One region of the Ruegeria sp. HKCCD4315 genome, then DNA from elsewhere that is predicted to be linked to it. Evidence: riboswitches for the same ligand, from Rfam matches in the RefSeq annotation. Region 1 holds a riboswitch; each other region holds the start of a gene.
What was found. Region 1 has a riboswitch for cobalamin ahead of GS646_RS22030 (energy-coupling factor ABC transporter permease). Riboswitches for the same ligand answer to the same signal wherever they lie in the genome.
Positions count from the first base shown of each region.

Region 2: linked by a shared signal. The riboswitch ahead of GS646_RS05280 (DUF1636 domain-containing protein) and the one ahead of GS646_RS22030 (energy-coupling factor ABC transporter permease) in region 1 are both predicted to bind cobalamin.
Region 3: linked by a shared signal. The riboswitch ahead of GS646_RS19055 (DUF4198 domain-containing protein) and the one ahead of GS646_RS22030 (energy-coupling factor ABC transporter permease) in region 1 are both predicted to bind cobalamin.

Region 1 covers NZ_WVRN01000003.1:29,049-36,956, reverse strand. The annotation lists gene GS646_RS22045 (cation-translocating P-type ATPase) at 1-1,616, opposite strand, end outside; gene GS646_RS22040 (hypothetical protein) at 1,805-2,077, shown strand; gene GS646_RS22035 (L,D-transpeptidase) at 2,120-2,782, opposite strand; cobalamin riboswitch at 2,998-3,211, shown strand; gene GS646_RS22030 (energy-coupling factor ABC transporter permease) at 3,287-3,970, shown strand; gene GS646_RS22025 (transglutaminase-like cysteine peptidase) at 4,076-4,699, opposite strand; gene GS646_RS22020 (MerR family transcriptional regulator) at 5,047-5,466, opposite strand; gene GS646_RS22015 (hypothetical protein) at 5,612-5,935, shown strand; gene GS646_RS23070 (GDCCVxC domain-containing (seleno)protein) at 5,940-6,158, shown strand; gene GS646_RS22010 (DUF411 domain-containing protein) at 6,370-6,846, opposite strand; gene GS646_RS22005 (heavy metal-responsive transcriptional regulator) at 7,131-7,544, opposite strand; gene GS646_RS22000 (lysylphosphatidylglycerol synthase domain-containing protein) at 7,634-7,908, shown strand, end outside.
Region 2 covers NZ_WVRN01000001.1:1,062,151-1,070,058, forward strand. The annotation lists gene cobN (cobaltochelatase subunit CobN) at 1-1,967, opposite strand, end outside; gene cobW (cobalamin biosynthesis protein CobW) at 1,971-3,026, opposite strand; gene GS646_RS05280 (DUF1636 domain-containing protein) at 3,028-3,402, opposite strand; cobalamin riboswitch at 3,496-3,713, opposite strand; gene GS646_RS05285 (NAD(P)-dependent oxidoreductase) at 3,860-4,816, shown strand; gene GS646_RS05290 (SLC13 family permease) at 4,897-6,753, opposite strand; gene GS646_RS05295 (hypothetical protein) at 7,342-7,605, shown strand; gene GS646_RS05300 (VapE domain-containing protein) at 7,744-7,908, shown strand, end outside.
Region 3 covers NZ_WVRN01000002.1:242,458-250,365, forward strand. The annotation lists gene GS646_RS19030 (aromatic ring-hydroxylating dioxygenase subunit alpha) at 1-387, shown strand, start outside; gene GS646_RS19035 (energy-coupling factor ABC transporter ATP-binding protein) at 498-1,154, opposite strand; gene cbiQ (cobalt ECF transporter T component CbiQ) at 1,151-1,933, opposite strand; gene GS646_RS19045 (cobalt ABC transporter permease) at 1,933-2,511, opposite strand; gene cbiM (cobalt transporter CbiM) at 2,508-3,119, opposite strand; gene GS646_RS19055 (DUF4198 domain-containing protein) at 3,125-3,910, opposite strand; cobalamin riboswitch at 4,039-4,242, opposite strand; gene GS646_RS19060 (LacI family DNA-binding transcriptional regulator) at 4,459-5,616, shown strand; gene GS646_RS19065 (ABC transporter substrate-binding protein) at 5,613-6,968, shown strand; gene GS646_RS19070 (carbohydrate ABC transporter permease) at 7,026-7,908, shown strand, end outside.

The sequences.
Region 1 (7,908 bases):
TCTTCAGCGAAGCGGTCGGAGCCAAGCCAGATATCTCCGCGCTCGATGCGGCCTTCAAGACCCCGACCGGGAACGGTTCGGATGTCTTCAGCCGCAGATATCGAAATGTCGGTCTGTTCTGCCCGGGTCAAAATGGCGCGGGCCAGCGGGTGTGAAGACCGAACCTCGAGGCTGGCAGCGCTCGCCAACAGCTCCTGCTCGGATGGGTCGCCCAGCGGATACACATTGGCGACTTCAGGCTCTCCCATGGTGATCGTGCCGGTCTTGTCCATGGCCAGTGCGGTGGTACGCCCGGGAGCCTCGATATATGCGCCGCCCTTAATCAGAACCCCAGCCCGGGCCGAAGCGGTCAAAGCCGCAACGATTGAAACCGGTGTGGAAATGACGAGCGCACAGGGGCAGGCGATAACCAGAAGAACAAGTGCATTGTAAAACCAGAAACCCGACGATGCGCCAAATGCAAGCGGCGGGATCAGGGCGATAGCCACTGCGACGACCATAACGATGGGCGTAAAGATCCGCGCAAATTTTGTAACCCACTGCTCAACCGGCGCACGGCGAGCATGAGCATCACCGACCATCCGGATGATCTTGGCAAGCACGGTATCGGACGCTGTTTTCGTCGCACGTATTTTGAGGGTGCCTTCACCATTGATTGTGCCGGCATAGACCTCATCATCCAGCTCTTTGGGAATCAACGCGCTTTCACCTGTGATTGGAGCCTGGTCAACGGCACCGGCCCCTTCGATGACTTCCCCGTCAAGTGGAATGCGATCCCCACCCCGAACGATGAAGCTGTCACCGACAAAGACATCCGCCGCCGGGACCGTTGCCTCTGAGCCGTCAGCACGAACCAGCCGAACCGTCGGGGGGGCCAGATCAAGCAGCGCGGATACCGCGTTCCGAGCCCGTCCGACACTCCAGCTTTCCAGATAAAGCGAGAGCGAAAAGAAGAATGCCACCGTTGCCGCTTCGAAGAACTCGCCCAAAGCGATAGCGCCACAGACGGCAACCACCATCAGCAGGTTCATATCCGGTGAAAGGCGTCGCGCCGAAGACCAGGCCTTGGGCGCCACCAGCCAGACGCCAAACAAGATCGCGACCGCGAACAAAGCTGCCTCGGGCAAAGGCATCGGAACCTCACCATGTCCCGAAAACAGCCCGAGCGCACCGCCCATGCCTGTTTCGAAAATGTGCCAGCCAAAACCCGCTGCCCAAAACCCTCCGCTGAGGATGGTGAACCGCCGCTGACGTGCAATATGCGCCGCCTGGTCCTGAGCGGCATTTCCGTCATCCCATGGTTTGGCGGTCATACCAGTACTGGCAACCAGCAGCATGACATCTTCGTCAGACATCTTGGCAGCACTTTCAAGAAGCGTCATTCGACCGTTGATGACATCAAAAGCGAGATGCTCTTCACCACCAACTTTCGGGCCGATAACCCGGTTCAGGATCGCAACCTCTTCGGCGCAATCAAGGCCAGAGACCTGAAAGCTTCTGCCACCTTCGGGAATCGGACCGACGGGCGCGATGTCACCACACCCGCTACTGCCGCACGCGTTGTGACCTTGTCTATTTTCGTGGTCATGGTCGTGGTTGTGGGTATCGGATGACATAGTTAGACCTCAAGAATCTCTGCGGTCCTTTGCAAATAGTTCCTACAGCAACTAGAGCTTCAATACCTTTTTCAATTTTTTTTCAATCCGGTTCGTTGCCCGCGATATTGATGCTTCATTCCTTCTTGCGGGCTGGCCGCGTGAATGCAATCTAGTCGCAGAAGACGTAAAAAATTTGGAACAGGTCAATGCAGAAACGGATCGCAATTACCATCACGTTAGTCTCGATTACTGCCGGTTGCTCAGCCCAGTTCACAGGGGGCAAAAGCAAAGCATTCGAACCAGGTAACCTGCCAGATTCGGTCGTTGCACTGGCAGGGCCGGGGCAGGATCTGGCTACGGCACGCCTTTTACCAGATGACAATTGCTTCTGGTATGAGCACAGCGGACCTGTCGAGACGACATTGGTACCATTGCGCGCGACGAATGGCGCTCCGATCTGCGCCGCGCGCGACGCCTGATAAAAAAAGAGGGCAGCGACGTCCACCTACGCTGCCCAAAATTTATGAGCGGGCTGTGACGCTATCTTCGGCCGAGTATAAGTATGCGGTCGAGCCGATTTTTACATGTGGGTAGAGATCATTGATATGGGCCATGATCATTCTAACACATCCAGAACTTGCGCGACCACCGATGCTTCTGGGCTGAGGTGTACCGTGGATTCTGAGATAAGTATCTCGATCCCCAACGTATAGATAAAGGGCTCGAGAGCCGAGAGCATTACTTGGCCCGGGTTCCATGCCATCCCGAAATTCCGCGTATTCGGGGTTGCGCTCGATCATTGAAGCCGTTGGTGTCCAATGTGGCCACTCGACCTTGCGCCGGATAGCATAGGTACCGGGCTCGTAAAGGTTCCCACGCGCGATCGCTACGCCATAGCGCATTGCTGTCCCGCCTTCCTCGATATGGTAAAGATAGCGCGCGACGGCATCGACATGGATGTCACCAGGAACCAAACCATCATTTGCTACGACACGTCGTGGTAAAAAACGGTCATGAACGCCCCATGGATTTGAGGTCGCTGGATCGTAATCAAATGGCGTGACCTGGCTGTCCCAATAGGTCTTTTGCGACGAGGTTGGCCATGTTTTGGCGATCAATGGACTGGCCGCAGACGCGGAGAACAGCGCAGTGGTTGATTGAATGAAATGGCGCCTTGTCAGCATAGATCTCGTCCTGGTTCACAAGTTTAATGTATTTGCATCGCATTTTCGCGATCAAATTCGAGTCTTAAAGCCTCTAGCAGCTAGAGCTTCAAGAGGCTTCAGGTAACACTTGGTTTACCTAGTCGACCATGTCGCCGGTTGCGTGAACCCTACTTCGGTCGAGTCTACTTCGGACTAGGTCGCAAAGACAATTGACAGAAACGAAGCCGCCATTGTAGCGGTGAATTGTTTTCGGTTCCTGATGGCGGAAGCCAAAAGGATTAAATGGGAATACGGTTCGGTGTTTTTAACGGCGCCAATTCCGTAACTGCCCCCGCAACTGTGAGCGGAGAGCGATGCCAAGACACCACTGGTTCGTAATGGAACCGGGAAGGTTGGCGGAGCGAGCACCCGCGAGTCAGGAGACCTGCCGTAAAACGCCGGGCTATGCCCAGACTGTATCTGTCGGCCTTACGGCCGATTCAACCTGACAAGCCGCCGGGTGAGGCGGTAGGGAGAAATAAAATGCACATCGAACCGGGCATCGTGAATGGTGCCAAAATCGCGCTTTCCTATGTTACCGCCGCAGGCGCGGCTACTTACGCAGCGAAAGAAACGTTTTCCACATTGCGTGCGAATGGACCTGCATCTTTTGTCATGCGCTCGGTGCTCGCCACCGTTGGTGTCTTCCTTTTCTTTGAAGTCCTGCCACACTTCCCGGTTGGTGTCTCTGAAGTCCACTTCATTCTGGGGTCGACGCTGTTCCTGCTTCTCGGTGCTGCACCCGCGGCTTTTGGATTGGCAGCCGGTCTGCTGATTCAGGGGGTGTTTTTTGCCCCGTTCGATCTTCCGCAGTACTTCATCAACCTAACCACTCTGCTGGTGCCGCTATTTGCGCTACAAGCATTGGCCAGCCGCATCATTGCACCCGGTACAGCATATGTTGACCTCAAATATGGCCAAGCTCTTGCCCTGAGTGCGATGTATCAGGGGGGAGTAGTCGCATGGGTTGCGTTCTGGGCTTTCTACGGCCAGGGATTTGGTGCTGAAACTATGGCGTCGGTTCTGTCCTTTGGCGGTGCCTATATGCTGGTAATAGTCATCGAGCCGATTGCTGATCTAGCAGTGCTTGCGGCAGCCAAGGCGATGCGCGGTTTGAACAGCACAGGTCTGGTGACTCCGCGCTTGTACAACGCTGCGGAAGCTTGACCAAAGTTTGAAGCGGTGCCCTAAACTGGGGTTGCCGCGAAACAACTGGTAGTCGCAGGACCAAAGCTTATCGTGGCGCGTCTCGAGGGCGCGCCACATTTGCTTTTAGCCGCTAAAAACCTGCACCCAACGGTCAGGGTGTAGTGGGTCCTGTATTCTTAGGAATAGATACCTGGTTTCCTTCCACGTTTTGATCCTGTTGGTAACATTGTCCAGAACCAAGTCGCCTTCACTCGAGCGATAGACAAGAACAGCATGGCCATTGCGATTGGTGTCCAAGACAGTCGCAATTAGTAGCTTCGTAGGATCCAAACCATTCTGCACAAGTTCAAACTTCTTTTGCAAAGCGAAGTCTTCGCAATCTCCTGACCCTTGCGTCGGCAGTGTCCAGTACTCCTTTGTCCCATATTGGCTTTGATCCGAAACGGCACGAATCCTTCGATTGACGCGCGTGTTGATCGTTTTAACGATCTGATTTTCTTGCGCCACGGAGAGACCAGAACTACGAGCGCTCGCGCACGCCCACGAATAATCTTTGCATAGTGTTTTGGCACCCGATGGCGCTTCAATCTTTCTATCAAGACCGATCGAGGGAAGCTCAGATGCTTGCGACGCAGCGGCAGACACAAAAAAGCTGCATATAAAACAGACCATTGGGAGATAACCCAGCAGGTTTTTCGATAACACTCCCTGAACTAAAGTGGGATTTGTCATATCTGCCTTCTCCATGCTCGTTCCTCTAAAGTATCCAAACTTCCCCGGCCAATGTGTTTTATTCCAAGCCTTCATGTGCTTAGGGGAATTGCAACAGCTTCTTAGCCTCTAGGGGTAAAGCGGCAAAAATTTGCAGATTCTTTGGTATTTCTTCCTTAGTTGACAGCATCAGAGCATCCACGCCATCACCAGCCCGGCATAGCTAACAGAGCGAATTAGAGGGTAAGCTGATCGCAATTCTCTCATTCAACAAAAATACAACAGAGATCGGCCGTCATCGCTGAGGGTTACGGAATACCGGGACAATGAAGCCGCTCCTCCGCAAGCTGAGATAGCCAGTTTCGGTTTTCCAGGCGCTGCAATTAGTGGCCGCTAATGACATCTTTGACGAAAGGCTCGTTGAGCAACGCCGTTAGCAGGGGGCATGAGGCCGCACCCTCGGTGCAGGTCTGCACAAGTTCTGCCAGTGCTTGCTCCAACCGTTGGAGGGCGGCGATTTTTGACCTGACGTTGTCGAGATGTCTTGTTGCAACGTCTTCGACGTCACGACAAGCTTGCTCGGGCGCTTTGGACAATTCGCGAAGTGCGCATGCATCCTGAATGGTAAAGCCAAGATCGCGGCAGCGTTTGATGAATCTGAGCTCGGAGATTTCCCGTTCCGTGTATGCGCGGCGTCCCGAGGCGGTTCGACCGGCTTTCTCGACTATGCCTTCCCGTTCGTAATAGCGGATCGTCTCGACCGACAGACCGATCAATCTCGCCGCTTCGCCAATCGCAATCATGTGATGACCTTTCCCTTGAACCTGTAGCTACTACAGGATGCATGTTGTCGGTCATGATGTCGAATTTCACAAACCGCGCGAAGCAAGAATCGAGGAAGTCGAACCGGCTTCCGTTCGAGTTCGTCAAAGCCGGAGAAAGCTGACCATGAGCAAGTTTGTTGGCGCGAGTTTTATTGGATCGTTTACCGCACTTGGCGTTGCGACCTGCTGCATCTTGCCGATGGCCTTGATTTTACTTGGCTTGGGAGGGAGCTGGCTGGCCGTATTCGGCAAGATCGCCGCCGCGAGTTATTACGTGCTCGGCGGTTCGACGGCCCTGCTGTTTCTCTCTGGCATCGTCGCGTATCGCCGTGGTTCGCTCGACCGCCTCAAATGGTGGCTGACAGGCAGTTTTGCGTTGACGGCCATCGCTTGGGTTATCGTGCTCAACGAAATCCGAATAAATGATTTCCTGATAACCTTGATGTGACGCCATGAGTGAAAAGCGCCCGAACCTTGTCAGCACGATCATCTGCCCGGAATGTGGACATTCAAGGCCTGAAACGATGCCAACAGACGCGTGCCAGTGGTTCTACGAATGCACATCTTGCGGAAAAGTCCTGAAGCCACTTCCCGGCGATTGCTGCGTCTACTGTTCCTACGGATCGGCTCCATGCCCGCCAATTCAGGCGGGCTACAAATGCTGCGGTTGATACGGCGGCCGGGATGTCGGTTTTGTCCGCAAAGCCGGTCATCAGGCTTTGCGGACGCGGGTATTTTTTCACCGTAAGCTGGAACTTGCCCGGTAGGACAAGGCAGGCGTGAAGTCACGGATCAACTGGTTTGCCGTGAAGAATGTCACGTAAACCGGGCAGAAGAAGCGAGCGCCGCGTTTTTCAGGATCTTGCCAGCGCCATCGGAACTTCATGCGGCCGGGTATCTGGCGAACACCTCTGTGGTTCCATCCTTGCGGATCAGGAAGACGTCAAAAGCTTCGCGTTCGCTTTCCGGCCCCATGCCTGGCGAGCCGAAAGGCATTCCCGGAACCGACAGTCCGACGGCATCCGGGTGTTCGCCCAGCAGGCGCCGAATGTCAGCGGGCGGGACGTGTCCTTCGATCATGTAGCCCTCCACGCGGCCCGTGTGGCATGACATCATGCCCTCCGGAATCCCATTGGCAGTTTTGTAAGCGTTCAAGGCCTCCCAAGCACTGTTTTCCACGCCTACTTCAAAACCTTCCGCCCGCATGATTTTGATCCACGATCCGCAGCACCCGCAATTCGGATCCTTCAGGACATGGATTGAGGGACCGATTTTCGCTAAGGCGGGAAGCGCCGCGCTGCACGCAATTGCCGCGGCTCCTTGCATCAAGCGGCGGCGGCTCAGGTTATTCATTGTCATGTTCCCTCTTGGGTAAACTTGTTTTAAACCGACATAAAATCGCACCGGTAGGATTAAAGCTGGACCGCATTTACAGGGCCGACTTGTCCGTCACCCTCCGATACTCATCAGATATGGCTTTCTGGGCGACGCAGGGATTTCTCACAATGATCTGACGCAAACTCTGCTCGGAAACGGAACCCTCGCTCTCCTTTTTTCGCTGCACCTGCCGCTCTGGGTCCTGCTTGGCAATAACCCGGTTCGCAAGCAACTCCGCTACCCTCCGTTCAAGGCCGGAATTGCGCCTATTTCTCACTGCTGCGTTCTATGGCACCCACGATCGAACAGTTCTGAATTCCACCACGCCCCGGACACGCCGCGATCAGCTCGTCCAGATTGTTCCTCAACCGTGCAAGCCCGTCGATCCGTTCCTGAATTTCGTCCCGCTTTTTGCGCGCTCTGGCCTGCATCGCGACGCACTCGGTATTTGGTGCCGTGCGCAACTCCAGAATTTCCGCGATTTCTGCCAGCGAAAATCCGAGCTTCTTAGCGCCGGATATGAATTTCAGCCGCCAAAGCGTGTCACCACCATAGTCCCGCGCGCCGCCGTCAATTGGGCGCGGCGGCTGAGTGACAAGGCCCTTCCTTTCATAAAATCGGATCGTCTCGACGCCTATCCCGGTCTCGCGCGCGGCCTGGCCGATCTTGAGTGGTTGCATCGCGGTCTCCCTCCGTCACCGTCATCTTGACACCGTATCATGATACGGAGGTTAAAACATTGGGGTCTTGGTAGTTGCGAGGATGTCAAATGCGGACCTTCCTGAAACGGTGGCTGCTGCCGATATTCGGCTCCGCCCTGGCGCTCTATCTGGTGTTTGCGCTCTACGGCAGCCTCGATTTTGCGCTGTTTCTGCAGGGCCTGCGCGGAGCCAACATGTTCTGGATCGCGATTCTTGCCGCCACCATCCTGCTGGAGCAGCTGATGAGCGGCTGGAAGTGGCGGCAGATCCTGTTCGACGTGAAACCGGTCGGCACCCTGCGGCTGACGGGGGCGCTACTGGCAGGTTATGGCGCAAATGTCCT
Region 2 (7,908 bases), on a different contig from region 1:
ATCGCCTCGGCTGTGCAGGTGGCTTGATCGAGGCCAAGATCGTTTTCCAGCCCGATGGCCTGCGCTTCGTCCCGGATATCTTCTTGCAAACGGTCGCGGCGCTTGGGGTCTAACCCGTCTGCGTTCGAGAACTCATCCAGCAGCGACTCCAACCGCACCATCCGGTCCGGCGTCCCGCTTTCCTTCATCGGCGGTGGGATGTGGCCCAGCGTGACGGCCCCGATCCGACGCTTGGCCTGCGCGGCTTCGCCGGGGTCGTTGACGATAAACGGGTAGATCACTGGCAGGTCGCGGATCAGCGCTTCGGGCCAGCAATCGGCAGACAGGGCCACAGATTTGCCGGGCAACCATTCCAGAGTGCCATGCGCACCGATATGGATTAGCGCGTCCGCACCAAGACCTTTGCGCAACCACAGATAAAAGGCGACATAGCTGTGACGGGGCGTGCGCGACAAGTCGTGATAATCGTCATCGCGCAGTTCCGGTGTACCGCGTTCGGGTTGCAACGCGACCAGAGCTTGACCACGGCGCAGTGCTGTGAAGTGGAACGCGCCATCTGCAAAGGCCGGATCGTCTTCGCATTTGCCCCAAACTGTTTGAAGGTCGGTTCGCAACTGCTCGGGCAGATCGGTCAGCGCTTGCAAGTACTCGTCCAGCGGCCATGAAATCCGGGCGTCCAACAGTGTTTCAGCAATCGGCTCTGCTGGCGCGGTGTCATAGCCCTCGTTCTGTAGATCGCATAGCATCGCCTCGGCAGATGCCAGCGCGTCCAGACCTACCGCATGGGCCATCTGCCAGTCTTTGCCGGGATAGGTCGACAGCACCAACGCTGGGATCTGATCCGCCTTCGGTTTGTCGTTCAGGTGCAGCCAGCCTGATACCCGGTCGATAATGGCTTCGATCCGTTCGGCCTCGGCCCGGTGGGCAAAGCGGGAGTATTCCAGATGAGGATCGCGTTTGCCCGGTTCTTTGAACGAAGCGATGCCCGCCGAAATCCGCCCGTCTACCTCGGGCAAGACAACATGCATGGCAAGGTCGGCAGGTGAGAGACCGCGTTCCGCCTCAGCCCAGGCTTTGCGGCGCGAGGTGGCCAGAGCGACCTGAAACACCGGCACATTGGCGGCATCCAGCGGAGACGTGCCCGACGCGCCTTTGCCCGAAAAGGACGTTGCGTTGATGATGGCAGCGGGGGTCAACGCCCCAAGCGTCTCGCGCAACCAATCGGCAGCAGTTGGCGCTTTGAGCGAAGGCGCGAACAGGCCCACTGCCGCAAATCCGCGCGCACGCAAGCTGCGGATCAGAGCTGCGACTGGGGCAGTGTCGGCCGACGTCAGGTAGGCGCGGTAAAACGTGACGACGATACGTTTTGCGTCGCCTTCGAACGCGGTATCCGTTGGGATTACACCACGATCCGGGCACCATGCGCCGCATTCAGGCAGGGTCTTTGCGCCCATCACCGGCCCGGCATAAAGCCCGGCTGCCAAGGCCATCTGGGCCAATGCCGCTTGCGCCGCGACCTCGCCACCGGTGTCGCACAGATGGGCCAAACGGCGTAGCGTTGAAACGGGCAGGGTGGAATAGTCATCCAGCCGCGTATCTTCGCGCCCATCCGCGGGCAGAATGGCAAGCGCGATACCCTTGGCCTGCGCCAGCGCCAGAACCTGTTGCAAGCCGTAGGACCAGTAAGGCACGCCGCCGATCAGGCGGATCAGAATGCCCTTGGCGCCGTCCAACGTCTGCTCGACATAAGTGTCGACGGACAGAGGGTGTTTGAGAGCGGTCAAATTGGCCAGTCGAAGCGTTGGCATTCGACCCTCGGTTCCGCCGCCACGATGCCAGCCCGCCGCGAAAGCGCCGAGGTCGCTGTCCGAGAAGGACAAAACAACCAGATCCGCCGGGCTTTGGCCCAGATCGGTTGGGGTCTCGGTTTCCTCGAGCCCGTGGCTTTCGCGGAAGACGACGTGCATGGTTTACTCGGCAGCCTCGGTGACGCCCGCGAGGATCGCGTGGATTTCGGCCTCTTTGATGTCGTCATGCTCGGCGATAACAACCAGACGCGAACGGCGCTCTTCCTCTGGTCCCCATGGGCGGTCATATTGGTGACGGACGCGTGTGCCCACAGCCTGAACCAGCAGGCGCATGGGTTTGCCCTGTACTGCCGCATAACCTTTGACCCGCAGGATGTTCAGCTCGGTCGCCAGACGTTCGATCTTGGCGACCAGATCGGCTGGATCGGTTTGTTCCGGCAACTCGACGATGATGCTTTCGAAATCGTCATGTTCGTGATCGTGATGACCGTCGTGGTGCGACGGACGTGCATCCATGTCGTCTTCGGCTGCGGCTTCCAGACCCAGTACAACGCGGACATCCACAACGCCCTCGGCGACTTCGACAACAGGCAGGGGGCGCGGTGCTTCGGAGGCGATGACTTCCTTGGCCTTGGCCACACCTTCGGGTCCTGCAAGATCAGGCTTGGTCAACAGGATGATGTCGGCGCAAGAGATCTGATCCTCAAACACCTCGGACAGGGGCGTTTCGTGATCGATCGAGTCGTCGGCGAGGCGTTGGGCATCGACAGCTTCGACATTCGGGGCAAAGCGACCGGCGGCGACGGCCTCGGCATCGGCCAGAGCGATCACGCCATCGACAGTGATCTTTGAGCGGATATCCGGCCAGTCGAACGCTTTCAGCAGCGGCTTGGGCAGGGCGAGGCCAGAGGTTTCGATCAGGATGTGCTCGGGGCGCGGTTCCAGCGCCATCAGCGCCTCGATGGTCGGGATGAAGTCATCCGCGACGGTGCAGCAGATGCAGCCGTTTGCCAGCTCCATGATGTTTTCCGCAGGGCAATCCGGGATGGCGCAGGATTTCAGGATATCGCCATCCACGCCCACATCGCCAAACTCGTTGACGACAACAGCCAGACGTTTGCCCTGCGGGTTCTGCATCAGGTGTTTGACCAGCGTGGTTTTGCCCGAGCCCAGAAAGCCGGTGATCACGGTGACGGGAAGTTTTTCGAGATTCGACATGTCAGGCTCCAATCGGGGGAATGCGCGAAGCGCAGTTTTTGCGGAAATGTTCAGGGCGCTCGCGCCATTTCACCAGGCCATCTTCGGTGGCCAGATACTTGGTTGCGCCGTCGACGATTACATCGACATGGTCCACTTCGTTCAGGTTTTCGTAAACGAAGGTCCAGCGATCGGGGCCACCGCGCAGCACGATAGAACAGCCCTGATCGCAGTTCGAAAGGCATTCGACAGGTTTCAGGGTGATGCCTTCAGGCAGTTCGGCTTGTTCCAATGCCTGGTGCAGCAAAGTGCCGGGGCGTTGCGCATCGTCTTCGATGGGCAGCCCGCGGCGGCAGGTCGTGCAGACCAGCAGTTCGACCGGTGTGGTCTCAGTCATGTCTCTCATCCCCCCAAATCCTCTTCGCGGGGGACGGGGTTTCAAGCGGGCCACGTGTTGCAACATGGACCCGATACCGGAACACCCCGCCCGGTTTCAACTTCGGGTGTTGGCAGGTCTCCCGGCTTGCGGATGTCAGAGGCCCGGTACGTCAGGGTCCTCTGTCGGATGTCCCGCCTTCCCGGCCTAGGCCAGTGGCATTGGGCACCCTCTCCGGTCACGGTCGCGGGGGCGGCTGCGTTTGGCGGAAGATCCGTTGACGCATTCCCTTTTCATCGGCTCTTGCCGACACCAACGAATGGGTCATGCGGCACCGCTGGCCCGCTTGTCAAGCGCGTTGCGCGTAACATCAGGAGGCGGGTGTGAAAAGCGACCTGTGGTTGTCGTTGGGCGGCATGAATGGTCAGATAAATCCGTGATCGCATGACAGGTACAAGCCAGCAGGGAGAGGCGACATATGAAAGTAGGATTCATCGGGTTGGGAAACGTTGGCGGCAAGCTTTCGGGATCCTTGCTGCGGAACGGTATTGATCTGACGGTACATGATCTGAACGCGGATCTGGTGGCCGCGTTTGTCGCCCTTGGCGCAAAGGCAGCCGAAGGCCCGGCACAGTTGATGCGCGATTGCGATGCGGTCATCACCTGCTTGCCATCGCCTGCGGCGTCAGATGCGGTCATGCAAAAGATGCTGCCCGAAGTGGGCCCCGGCAAAATCTGGATGGAGATGTCGACAACCGATGAGGCCGAGGTCAAGCGTTTGGGGGCCGAGGTGATCGAACGCGGAGGCGCGGCAGTGGACTGCCCGGTTTCGGGCGGGTGCCATCGGGCGGCCACCGGCAATATCTCGATCTTCGCGGGATGTGACCGTGCGACTTTTGAGCGGATTCTGCCGTTTCTGACCACCATGGGACGGCGTGTTTTGCACACGGGTGAATTGGGCTCTGCCTCGGTTTTGAAGGTGCTGACCAACTATCTGGCCACAGCCAACCTGATCACTTGCGCCGAAGCGCTGGTCACGGCAAAGGCGGCGGGCATGGATCTCAACACGACATATGAGGCGATAAAAATCTCGTCCGGTACGTCCTTTGTGCATGAAACGGAAAGTCAGGTCATACTGAATGGTTCGCGCGACATCTCCTTCACTATGGACTTGGTGAAAAAGGACATTGGTCTGTTTCAAGAGGTAGCGGACCGCGCCGGGGTGCCTCTGGAAATGAATCCGGTCATGATCAAGATTTTTGAAGATGGCATTGCCCGGTATGGCGATCGCGAGCTGTCGCCGAATATCATCAAACGTCTGGAAGAGGCGACTGGTTTGGACATCACAGCCCCCGGTTTCCCGCCGGAGATGGAAGATGATGAACCGGAAGAGCCGGGGTATGAGGTTGTCCCGCAAGGCCGGGGCTCGGCGTAGAGGTTCAAGCTAACCTTTCCAACGAAATGTAATCGGCAATCGGGGTGGGCCAGCCCAGAAATCCGGCCCCGATTGCCGCGCTAGTACATAACGTTGATCATCACCAATGAAACGACAAGGAACAGCGCGGTCATGATGCCGCCTGAACGGACGAAATCCATGACCTTGTACCCTGCCGGACCCATGATCAGCGCATTGACCTGATGGGTCGGGATGATGAAGCTGTTCGAGGTGGAAATGGCAACGGTCAGCGCAAAGACTGCAGGGTTGCCTCCGGCAGCCACTGCAATGGACACAGCCAGCGGTACGAGCAGAACGGTGGCGCCAACATTCGACATGACCAATGAAAACGCCGTTGCCAGAACAGCAATGCCCGCTTGAAGCGACCAAAGCGGCCAGCCGTCGAGAATGACCATGATCTGCTGTGCGATCCATGCGGCTGTGCCGGTATTTTGCACCGCCTGTCCCAAAGGTATGAGGCAGGCAAGCAGGAAAACAGTGTTCCATCCAACGGCACGGTAAGCCTCATCCACGCTGAGAACGCGGCTCAGCATCATGCCAGCTGCCCCTGTGAGAAGACAAAGCGAAAGGCGTACGTCGGTAAACAGGATCAGGCATATTGAAATAGCGAAAAAAGCAAGCGCCCACCCGACTTTCTGAGGTCTCAATTCCTCCTGCGGGAAATCGCTTGTGACCACAACGAAATCCGGATCGCGGGTGATCCGCATCAGATTGTCCCACCGCGTGTGTGCGACCAGCATGTCACCAGCATGAAACTTTTCCAGCCCGATCTGAGTGGACTGATGATCATCGGTCTCTACGTGGCTGAGCGTTTCTTCCCCTCTGTGAATAGCCAGAAGCGACATACCGTATGTCTTGCGGAACAAAAGCTCGCGCGGGCATTTGCCGATCAATTTACTGTCGGGGGTAACGACAACTTCGGCGACACCGGCGTTGGTGGGTGCGAACTCCTCAACAAAAACATCCAGATCGGGAAGAACTGTTAAGCCGAATTTCTTCGCAAAAACCTCTACCTCGCCACGCCGTCCGACAATCGCCAGCCGACAAGGGGCTGCGATTTCAGCGGTCAGAACCTGAACCATTGACGTTTTGCCACGATAGAAAGTTGAAATGATGTACAGGTGGTTCTCATGGTTGATATCGGCCAGGATCTGCCCGACCAGCGGGCTGTCTGCAGGCACAACAACTTCGAACACATCTGCCTTTAGCCCGTAGACCCGCTGCAAATACTCTTGTGTGCCCTGACCGGTGCCCGTATTGTCGGCCCCTTCCTGCACAGGAAGAACCCAGCGTCCCAGCAGCAGAAAGTACCCGATGCCTGTCAGGATCAGCACCGCCCCAATCGGTGTTACCGAGAACAGCCCGAACGGCTGCATTTTCTGATTGTCCGGCAAGCCGTCATTGGCCGTTTGGATCAGGTCGTTGAGCAAGATCAGCGGTGAGGACCCCACCATCGTCATCGTCCCCCCCAGGATCGCGCAGAACCCCATCGGCATAAGCAGGCGCGACAGCGGTATGCCCGATCTCGTCGATATCCGGCTGACAACTGGCAGGAACAAGGCCGCAGCGCCAACGTTTTGCATGAAGGAAGAAATGACGCCAACAGTTCCCGAGATGATCGGCAGCACGCGGCTTTCCGATTTGCCGCCGTACTTCAGAATAACGGCCGCAACTTTGTTCATGATGCCGGTTTTGTCCAATCCAGCACCAACGATCATGACCGCAATGATCGAAATGACCGCGTTTGACGCAAACCCATCAAACAGACGCGGCACATCCGCCAGATTTTCTAGGCCGGGTGCGTAGCTTAGCAAGCCGACAAGAACCAAAACCAGTATGGCGGAAAGGTCGATTCTGACGACCTCGGACACAAATAGGAAAACTGTGAAGGCGAGAAGGGCGCAAACGACCCCCATCTCGAAGGTAAAGGCTATGTGTTCCACTAGACGTCCAGAACTTATTACTTATTCTGAAATAAACCTTTAGTTCATCCCGCATTCATTGTCATGAAATTTCGATTACGACCCAAATTTTGACATAATGTTACTCACGCGACTATGTGCATTTAGGCCCCCGCCCATTGCATCTCACTTCAAATACTTGGGTCGTTGCCTCATCGCATGCCTCAGGGCATCAATTCTTGTTTGTTTGGGTTGCGGTTTTAATGAAACCCATATGCCAGGACAATCACGCAAAATGCTACGTTCACAAGCTTCGAAAACTCAATGCTAACGTGGAAACAAGATGTTGTGGAGGCGAGTACCGGAATCGAACCGGTGTACACGGATTTGCAAAATGCCTGACCCAGATGTTCACTTATTAGGGCGTCAACGCGTTCTTGGATGATTGCGTCCAGATCGATCATTTTAGTTTCCTTTAAGTTAGCAAGTGTAAGTCATTGATCACATGTGACTTTTAGCAATTTATCGCTTGCTGGGCCAGCGGATTGTGGCGATGCTGGCCCCATGCCTAGACTGTATAAACATTGGACGAAGGCCAGAGTATTGGCCGACGCGAAACGCTACCGGCACCCCAGCGAATGGAAGCAGGGAAGCCGGGGCGCATACCGTGCCGCTGAACGCGGTGGATACCTCAAACAAGCGACCAAACACATGATCCGGAAGCACCGCTGGACGCCGGATCGCCTGCGGGAAAGCACCAAGGGTTATCTGGTTTACAGCCAGTGGCGTGCCGCTGAACCCCAAGCCTATGCCGGTGCGTTTCGTGCCGGGATGCTGGATGAAATGCGGGCGTTGTTTACGCTCTAAAAAAGCCAAAGGGCCGATGGTGGCGGGTGTGGCTGACCCGAACTGACGCGATCCATCGGTGACGAAAGAAAAACCCCCGACCTGAGTGGGCCGGGGGCAAACAAAACAACAACCCTCAATGCCAAAGGATCGTCAGATATGAATGACAATACACCCACCCCGCAGCAACAGCAAACTTTTGGATGGCATATGTGGGCGTTGCGCCTTGGGTTTATGGGTACCATCCCGGTCATTCCGCCCGGTGCTGAACTACATGAAGACAGTAAGGTTGATCCGGATACCTGCGGCAAGGTGCCGGGGGAT
Region 3 (7,908 bases), on a different contig from region 1:
TGCCTGCCTGCCATCGCGCTGAACAAGTCCGTTTACACGCCCGTTGGCACCGGCGGCTATGGCAAACCCCCGGTCGACAAGACCTATGTCAATATCTCGTACAATTTCATGACGCCGATTGACGAAGACCGCACCCGCTATTTCTGGTTCCAGCATCGCAATACAGATCCAGACAATGCTGAAGTGTCAAAGTTCATGAATGACGGCGCGCGTATGGCCTTTCTTGAGGACAAAGAGGTGTTGGAGGAGGTGCATCTTGGCATGAAGCACGCCAAGACACCTCATATCGATCTTGGCTTGGACAAGGGGGCCAAACTGTTCCGCAAGGCGCTGGACACTGCCATTGAAGCTGAGACGGCATCCGCCGATATTGCAGTTCAGGCCTGAGCTCTGGTCCAACGAACCACTTCAAATGATAGGAAACGTGGCCGGAAATAGGGCAGATCGGCAGGATCTTGGTGCAATGTATTAGCCAGCTGAAACTGGTGTCTTGCAGGTCAAAATCCAGCCGAAACAAGCTTTCCATTTCTCAGCTCAAGCGTGTCCGGCGCCAATGCCTGGCGGAAGGATGGGGCATGGCTGACCAGCAAAATGGCCTGTGGCAGATCCTTTAGGATCTCCAGCAGACGGGCCTCGTTCTTGGTGTCGAGCGCATTGGTCGGTTCGTCCAATAACAGCGCTTGCGGCTCCATTGCCAGCACGGCGGCAAGGGTTACAAGCCGTTTTTCGCCCCCGGACAATTTATGCGTGATGCGGTCCCGCAGGTGCATCAAGCCCAGATCGGACAGAACCTTGTCAACGATGGCAAGCGCTTCGGCCTTGCTGCGGCCCAGATTGAGCGGTCCGAACGCGATGTCTTCTGCGACGGTGGGGCAAAACAGTTGGTCGTCGGGGTCTTGAAACACCAGCCCGATCTCTCGGCGTACCTCGTGGAAATCTGCTTCGGCCCGTCGGTCCTTGCCAAGGGCAATCACGCGTCCTGCAGTTGGTTTCTGCAACCCAAGGGCAATGCGAAACAGCGTAGATTTTCCCGCGCCATTGGGCCCTGCTATTGACAGGCGTTGCCCCGGATCAAGTGAAAGCGATGCACCGTCCAGCACGTATGCCTGCCCGGGATAGGCGAAATGGATATCTTCGAGTTTAAGGATCGTCATAGGAAATCCAGACAAAGAAGACCGAGGCAGATCGAACCCAGGGTCACAGCGAACAAGCAGTCGCGCAGGGTCAGATGAAAATCCTGCAGCAAAAGTAGCCGCCCAGAAAACCCGCGGCATTTCATGGCGCTAAGTATGCGTTCTGACCGTTCGATGGCACGCACCAGCATCATGCCAACCAGATAGCCAAAGCTGCGATAAGTGTGCCAGTTGGTGCCGGGGCGGAAACCACGAACTTTCATGGCCCCGCGAAGGCGCAGATATTCTTCGCGCAAGACTTCGATATATCTGATGGTGAACATCAGCAAATGCACAAGAGCATCTGGGCAGCGCAGTTTGTGCAAAGCATGACCCAGAGTGACGGGTTCCAACGTACCGACCAGAACCATCAGGGTCAGGACCACGGCGTTGGCTGTCAGAGCAATCTCAATGGCTTTCCACAGTCCCTGCCAACTGGCCGGATACCCAAACAGGGTGAACATCGCGTCACCGGGCATGGAAAAGGGCAAAAGTATCAACATGAAGATGATAAAGCTGTCCATCATGGCCATGCGTTTAAGTGTGCGGCGCACGGGTAGGCGAGACATCAAAAGCAGGCCGATAGAGATTGCCAGAGCCACAATCAACGCGGGGATGCTGGATAGCGAAACCGTTACAACAGCGAAAAAGCACGCCATCACGATCCGCATCCGAGGGTCCAACTCTCCGATCACCCCGAAGGGTGCGCTGGCATCAGCCTCGGCCAGCGTCTTTGCCTGGGGTTCCAGAGCGTGAGCCATCAGGCGGCCATTTTCCGGCGTGCAGCGACATAAAAGCCGATGCCGAACAGACCGATAATGTAGCCGATCCCACCCAGAACGGTCTGCAAGTCGTTGTGTTCGCGATAGGCTGCAATCTCACGGCGCAGAGGGCGGGTTTCGTCTCGTACCGCTTGGGCAATGGCCGCGCGCTCCTCGTCGGTTAATGACGCAACAGTCGTCGCGGCATCGTTTGCGTTTTCAACCTGCGTAGCAGGTTTTACAAGCTCGGCATCCACGCCCAAAATCTCAGCCACTTCCTCGGCGGGCATGGTGACCTCGGCTAGATGACCAGCGCCCAGATCTGCTTTGAACGTGTGCGCGACAGGTTCGGTGGGGGTGTAGAGGAAGAATCCATCGGTATTTGTGACTGTTCGCCCCAGTTCAGCGCCATCGGGGCCGTAAACAACAACTTCCTGGTTTTCAGCCATGTCGCCGTTGGAAAAGCCCAATTCCCCTTCAATCGCGTCGCCTGCGGGAAAGACCCCTGTGATAACTTTATGGGCCAGCGCAGGAAGTGGGGTAAGCCATACCGCAACTGCAAAAATCAGATGTCTCATTCGGGGGCGCCTATAAGAAAGAGTTCAGGCTTGACCTTGCGGGCCAATAGAATAGCAAAACCGGTAAGTACCGCTTCGATTGCCATAACGGGAATATGTGCAAAAAAGACCAGTTTCGCGGCTGGTAGGAATTCGTCACCAGACAGAGCCAGAGAGACAGCGACAAGGGCCGTAGTGGCTGCAATCGAAAATGCTCCGCTGATGCCGCCCCAAACAGCGCCCTGCAGCGGAGAGCCGCGTGCGATCAGACGGCCAAAGATCATCCATGTCAGCACCGCCGGAAGTGCGATGTTGACCGTGTTAATCCCAAGCACAGTCAAACCGCCAAAACCAAAAAACACGGCTTGAAGCAGCAAGCCAACAAACAGCGCAGGAAAAGCGGCCCAGCCAAGCAAAAGCCCAGCTAGACCGTTCAGTATCAAATGCACAGAGGACGGGCCGATCGGCACATGGATCAGCGAGGCTACAAAAAAGCTGGCCGACAGCACGCCCGCCGTGGGAATGCGGTCCAGGTCCAGCGATTTCAGCCCTATGGCAATGCCGCCAGCCGCTGCGATTGCGCCGCCGATCACAACTGGGTTCGAAAGGGCTCCGTCCACGATGTGCATAGGGGTTACTCCAGATCCCAGGCGCGGATCCAGATCACAGCATCCTGGCTCAGTTCTTTGCCTTCATGTTCGGTTTTTGGGCCCGCACCCAAAGCGGCAAAACCCCAGTAACCCGCTTTCGGTACGCCAAAGGTGAAATAGCCGTTCTCATCTGAAATCGCGACCAATGCGCCGCCCGGTAGTGGGGATGCCGTGGCATCTTTCGCACCGTTTCCCGCCAGATCGGGCTCAGCTGCCATGTATTCGATTTCGATTTCAGCACCGGCAACCGGCTCGCCTTCGCTCAGTACACGGCCGGTGAAGGTGGAACCTGCAATGACGTTATAGGGCTTGTTCAACGGCAGAATTTCGGTCGCCAGCCCTTGCGGTTGATTCCAGTCGGTGGGCAGTTCATTGCGGTTCAGGTAAGCCTTAGTGATCTGCTGGATATAGATATCCTCGGATTCTTCGTAGTAAGGCGCAGGTACCGTCACCAGCACATAGTCGCCGGACCGCTTAACCGGGACCGAACCAAGAAATGCCTTGGCGCTGTTTTCGGGGCCTTCGAATGTGGTTTCTTCCAATGTACCCAGCAGATCGGTCTTTTCACCATTGTGGATCACATAGAATTCTTCTGGCTTTTCCAGGGTCATCACGTGCCCGGCTTCAAACGGATGCCAGAAGACCAACTTGACAGGAACGTCGCCCGGACGCTCGATCATGGTATCCTCGGTGTATTCCAGCAAGAAATGAGCCTGAGCCAGCGCGGGCAGCGCCGCAGTAGCGGCCGCGGCCAACAAAAAGTGTTTCACAAATACGTCCTTCTCACGTCGCGCCTTCCCCGGCACGCATTGGTTTTTGACATGGGTGAATGCGAAACTATTTGCCCCATCGGGCAAACAGATCCGGCGCACACCCCGTCGCCGATGATGAGCACCCTTTCCGAGGGCGCATGTTCGGCAGGTCTCCTGACTTGCGGGTCTAAACGCTTAACTGGCCTTCCCGGGTGTGACCCAGTGGCGTAATCAGTCTCGCTCGCCGCTTACAGTTGCGGGGGCAGTTGCAGAATTGGCCAAGAATGTGCCGCACTGCATTCCCTATTGCCTCCGGGTGACTCCCCGGAACCGAACATGGCGCGTTGATGACAGAAAAACTTGAGCACGGTCAACTCCCGATTGCGGCATTGGAAGGGTCATCTGCGAATTCCGGAGGTGTTCCGCTTTAAACTCATCGGCTGCGGTGATGTCTAAGTGTTGGTGTTGTGACCTGTTCGTTGATTGCGGGGATTGTCCGTAGCGGGTTGCTGGAATTAATTTTTTGATTGCCGAAACCGGTTTCGGAACAGTTAAATGAAAGAATGATGGCGAATCCCGAATTGCAACAGCGACAAATCCGGTCCCAGCGCGCCGCGTCCGGTGGGCGGGTGAAGCTTGACGAATTGGCACATCACCTTGGCCTTTCGAAAAGCACCGTGTCGCGTGCATTGAACGGGTATTCCGACATCTCAGAATCAACGCGAAAGCGTGTTGAGGTGACGGCGCGCAAGATGGGGTATCGCCCGCTCAGCCATGCTCAGGCTATTCGAACGGGGCGCGTGCGTGCCATTGCCATGGTCATCAACAGTGAAGAACCGGACCGGCACAATCCGTTTTTTCAGGACTTTCTGGCAGGGGCTTGTGAAGCTGCAAGTGCGTCTGACTGGACGATGACAATCTCGACCGCGAAGTCGAAGCAGGACATGTTAAATGTTTTGGGCCGTTTGGTCGAAGAACGAAAGGCCGATGGATTTATCCTGCCGCGTACCGAAGTAGATGACGCGCGAGTTGGGTACCTCAGCGACCTGCAGGTGCCTTTCATCCTTTATGGTCGGACAGGATATGGCCGAACCGGCTATCAGGACGATACGTCGTGGTTTGATATTTCCGGCGAAATAGCCATGAGCGACGCGGTCGAACGTCTGGTCCGTTTTGGTCACAGCCGTATCGGGTTTGTCGGCAGTGATCCCAAGTTCAACTACAGCCACCTGCGTCGGGATGGCTATGTCGACGGGCTTAGGGCTGCAGGATTGCCAGTCGATCCCGAATTGATCCGAGAAGGCGCGCGCACCCGCGAGGAAGGGGCCGCTGAAGCGCGCGCTTTATTGCGTCTTCCTGTCCCGCCGACCGCGATTGTATTTGCGACGGATCAGGCTGCACTGGGAAGCTACTCTGTCTGCGCAGAATTTGGCCTTGAGATCGGGCGCGATGTCTCGGTTCTTGGATATGACGGGGTCCCGGAATGCCAATACGCCAGCCCCGGGCTGACGACGTTCAGCGTCGACTCCAAACGGGCAGGCGAACGCCTTGCAACGATGCTTATACGTCAGACCCGAGGGGAAGAGCCCGCAACTTTGCGCGAGCTCAGCCAGGCGGTGCTGATTGAACGCGACTCTGACGGGCCGCCACTGCTGACCTCGAACGAGTTGGCGAAAAAAATCAAACGATCCATGGAAGACAATCGGGGAGGAAACCGACCATGAAACTTACACCAAAAGCAGCCAGGCTGATGCTCGGCTCTTCGTTGGCACTGGCGCTGACGGCCATGTCGGTACAGGCGGACACGATCCGTTTCTGGACGACCGAAGAGCAGCCCGAGCGTCTGGCGAAACAGCAGGAAATGGCTGACCAGTTTAAGGCTGAGACCGGAACAACCGTCGAGGTGATACCTGTCACAGAAACAGATTTGGGCACCCGCGCAACCGCAGCCTTTGCCGCAGGTGACTTGCCAGATGTTGTCTACCACCCGTTGCAGTACGCCCTGCCGTGGGCCGAAGCTGGCATTCTGGACACCGAAGCTGCGACCGAAGTGATCGAAGAACTGGGCGCTGATACTTTCGCTCCGGGTGCCTTGGGCATGGCGGCGTTCAATGGTGAGACCGCCTCGGTTCCGGTGGATGGCTGGACGCAAATGGTTGTCTATCGCAAGGACCTGTTCGAAGAGGCCGGCTTGGAGGCGCCTGACAGTTTTGCTGATATTCAGGCCGCACTTGAGGCGCTGCATAACCCGCCAGAAATGTATGGTTTTGTTTCGGCCACCAAAGTTGACGAGAACTTCATGAGCCAGGTGCTGGAGCATGTTTTCCTGGCAAACGGTGTCAGCCCTGTTGGCCCCGATGGGTTCCAGCCGCTTGATGAGGCCAAGACCACCGAAGTTCTGGATTTCTACAAGGCTATTTCCAAAGCTTCGCCTCCCGGTGAGCTGTTCTGGAAGCAATCGCGCGAGCTGTATTTTGATGGTAAAGCCGCCATGATCATATGGTCGCCATTTATTCTGGACGAATTGGCTGGTCTGCGCGACAGTGCCCCGCCGACCATCAACGACGACCCGACCTCGCGCGATCTGGCCAGCAAGACTGGTATCGTTACCAAACTGTCCGGCCCGTCGAACCCCGATGGCGCGGCCTGGGGTGATGTGCGGTATTTCGGTATCACCAACGATGCAGACACCGACGCGGCGATGGAATTCGTAAAGTTTGCCATGGATGACGGTTATACCCAGACGCTGGCTATTGCGCCTGAGGGTAAGTTCCCCGTGCGCCGTGGTAATGCAGACAATCCGACCGCGTTCTCTGAAGCCTGGGCGGAACTGCCCGTCGGTGTCGATCGCAAGGCCCCTCTGGGCGAGCTGTATGAACAGGCCATGATCGACGAGATTGTTGGTGGTCTGGACGTGGCGCAGCGCTGGGGCGTAGCCGAAGGTCAATTGGCGCTGGCGTCGAAAATGATCAACTCTCAGGCCATCAATCGTGTTGTACGCCAGTACATTGATGACGAGATCGACGCAGCCGCAGCGGTTGCAGCCATGAACGAAGAGCTGGCGAAGGTTCAGTAATCTAGTGGCAACTGCAGCGGCGTGCGCGCCGCTGCACCCAACCCTTCGAGGTACCCCATGACTTCGGCCACCCCACCGACCGGAACCGGGGCGTTAGCCAAACGCGAGGCGCGTCTGGCCTGGACGCTGCTGGCTCCGACCGTGATCAGTGTATCGCTTGTGGTGATCTTGCCTTTGCTGGCAATCTTCTGGATCAGCTTCAAGCCGTTTACCCTGTCCGATCTGCGCCCACCCGCACCGGTTGTGCGTGAAAGCCTGCGCGGATCGGGCGACGATCTGCGGATTGAATACCGTCTGCGCAACTCCAGTCAGGAGATCGCAATCGACGGCGTCACCCTTAGCGACGTTCTGCCCGACGGTGTCGTTGCGGGGGACGTTGCCGCCCCCTGCGTTTTGGACGGGCAGGACCTGTTTTGTGACTTCGGCACTCTTGAAGGGGGCCAGCGTGAGCGTATCCGCATTCCCGTTGACGTGGACGGCGACCCCGATGCCTTTGAAGACGTGGTCGAAGCGTCAGAACCGCGTGTGACCGGAAGCGGGCCGAACGTTCTGACCAACTTTGAATTCAGCCTCGACAACTATGCTCGCGTCTTTGACGGAGCTGAGTTCTGGGGCGTGCTTTGGGTCACGCTGTTTTACACGGTGTTCGGAACCATTGGCGCCTTGGTCATGGGCCTGTTTGCAGCGCTTTTGCTGAATAAAAGCTTCAAAGGGCAGGGGTTCATCCGGGGCCTTTACCTGTTTCCCTATGTCGCTCCTGTCATTGCGGTGGCCTTTACCTGGGTCACGCTGTTTGATCCGTTTTCGGGTTCTGCCAATGCGCTTTTGATCCAGATGGGTCTGACCAGTGCACCGATCAATTTCTTCGGCGAACGCCCTTTGGCGCTGATCATGGTCACGGTGTTCGAAATCTGGCGCTATTTCCCGCTGTCCTTCCTGT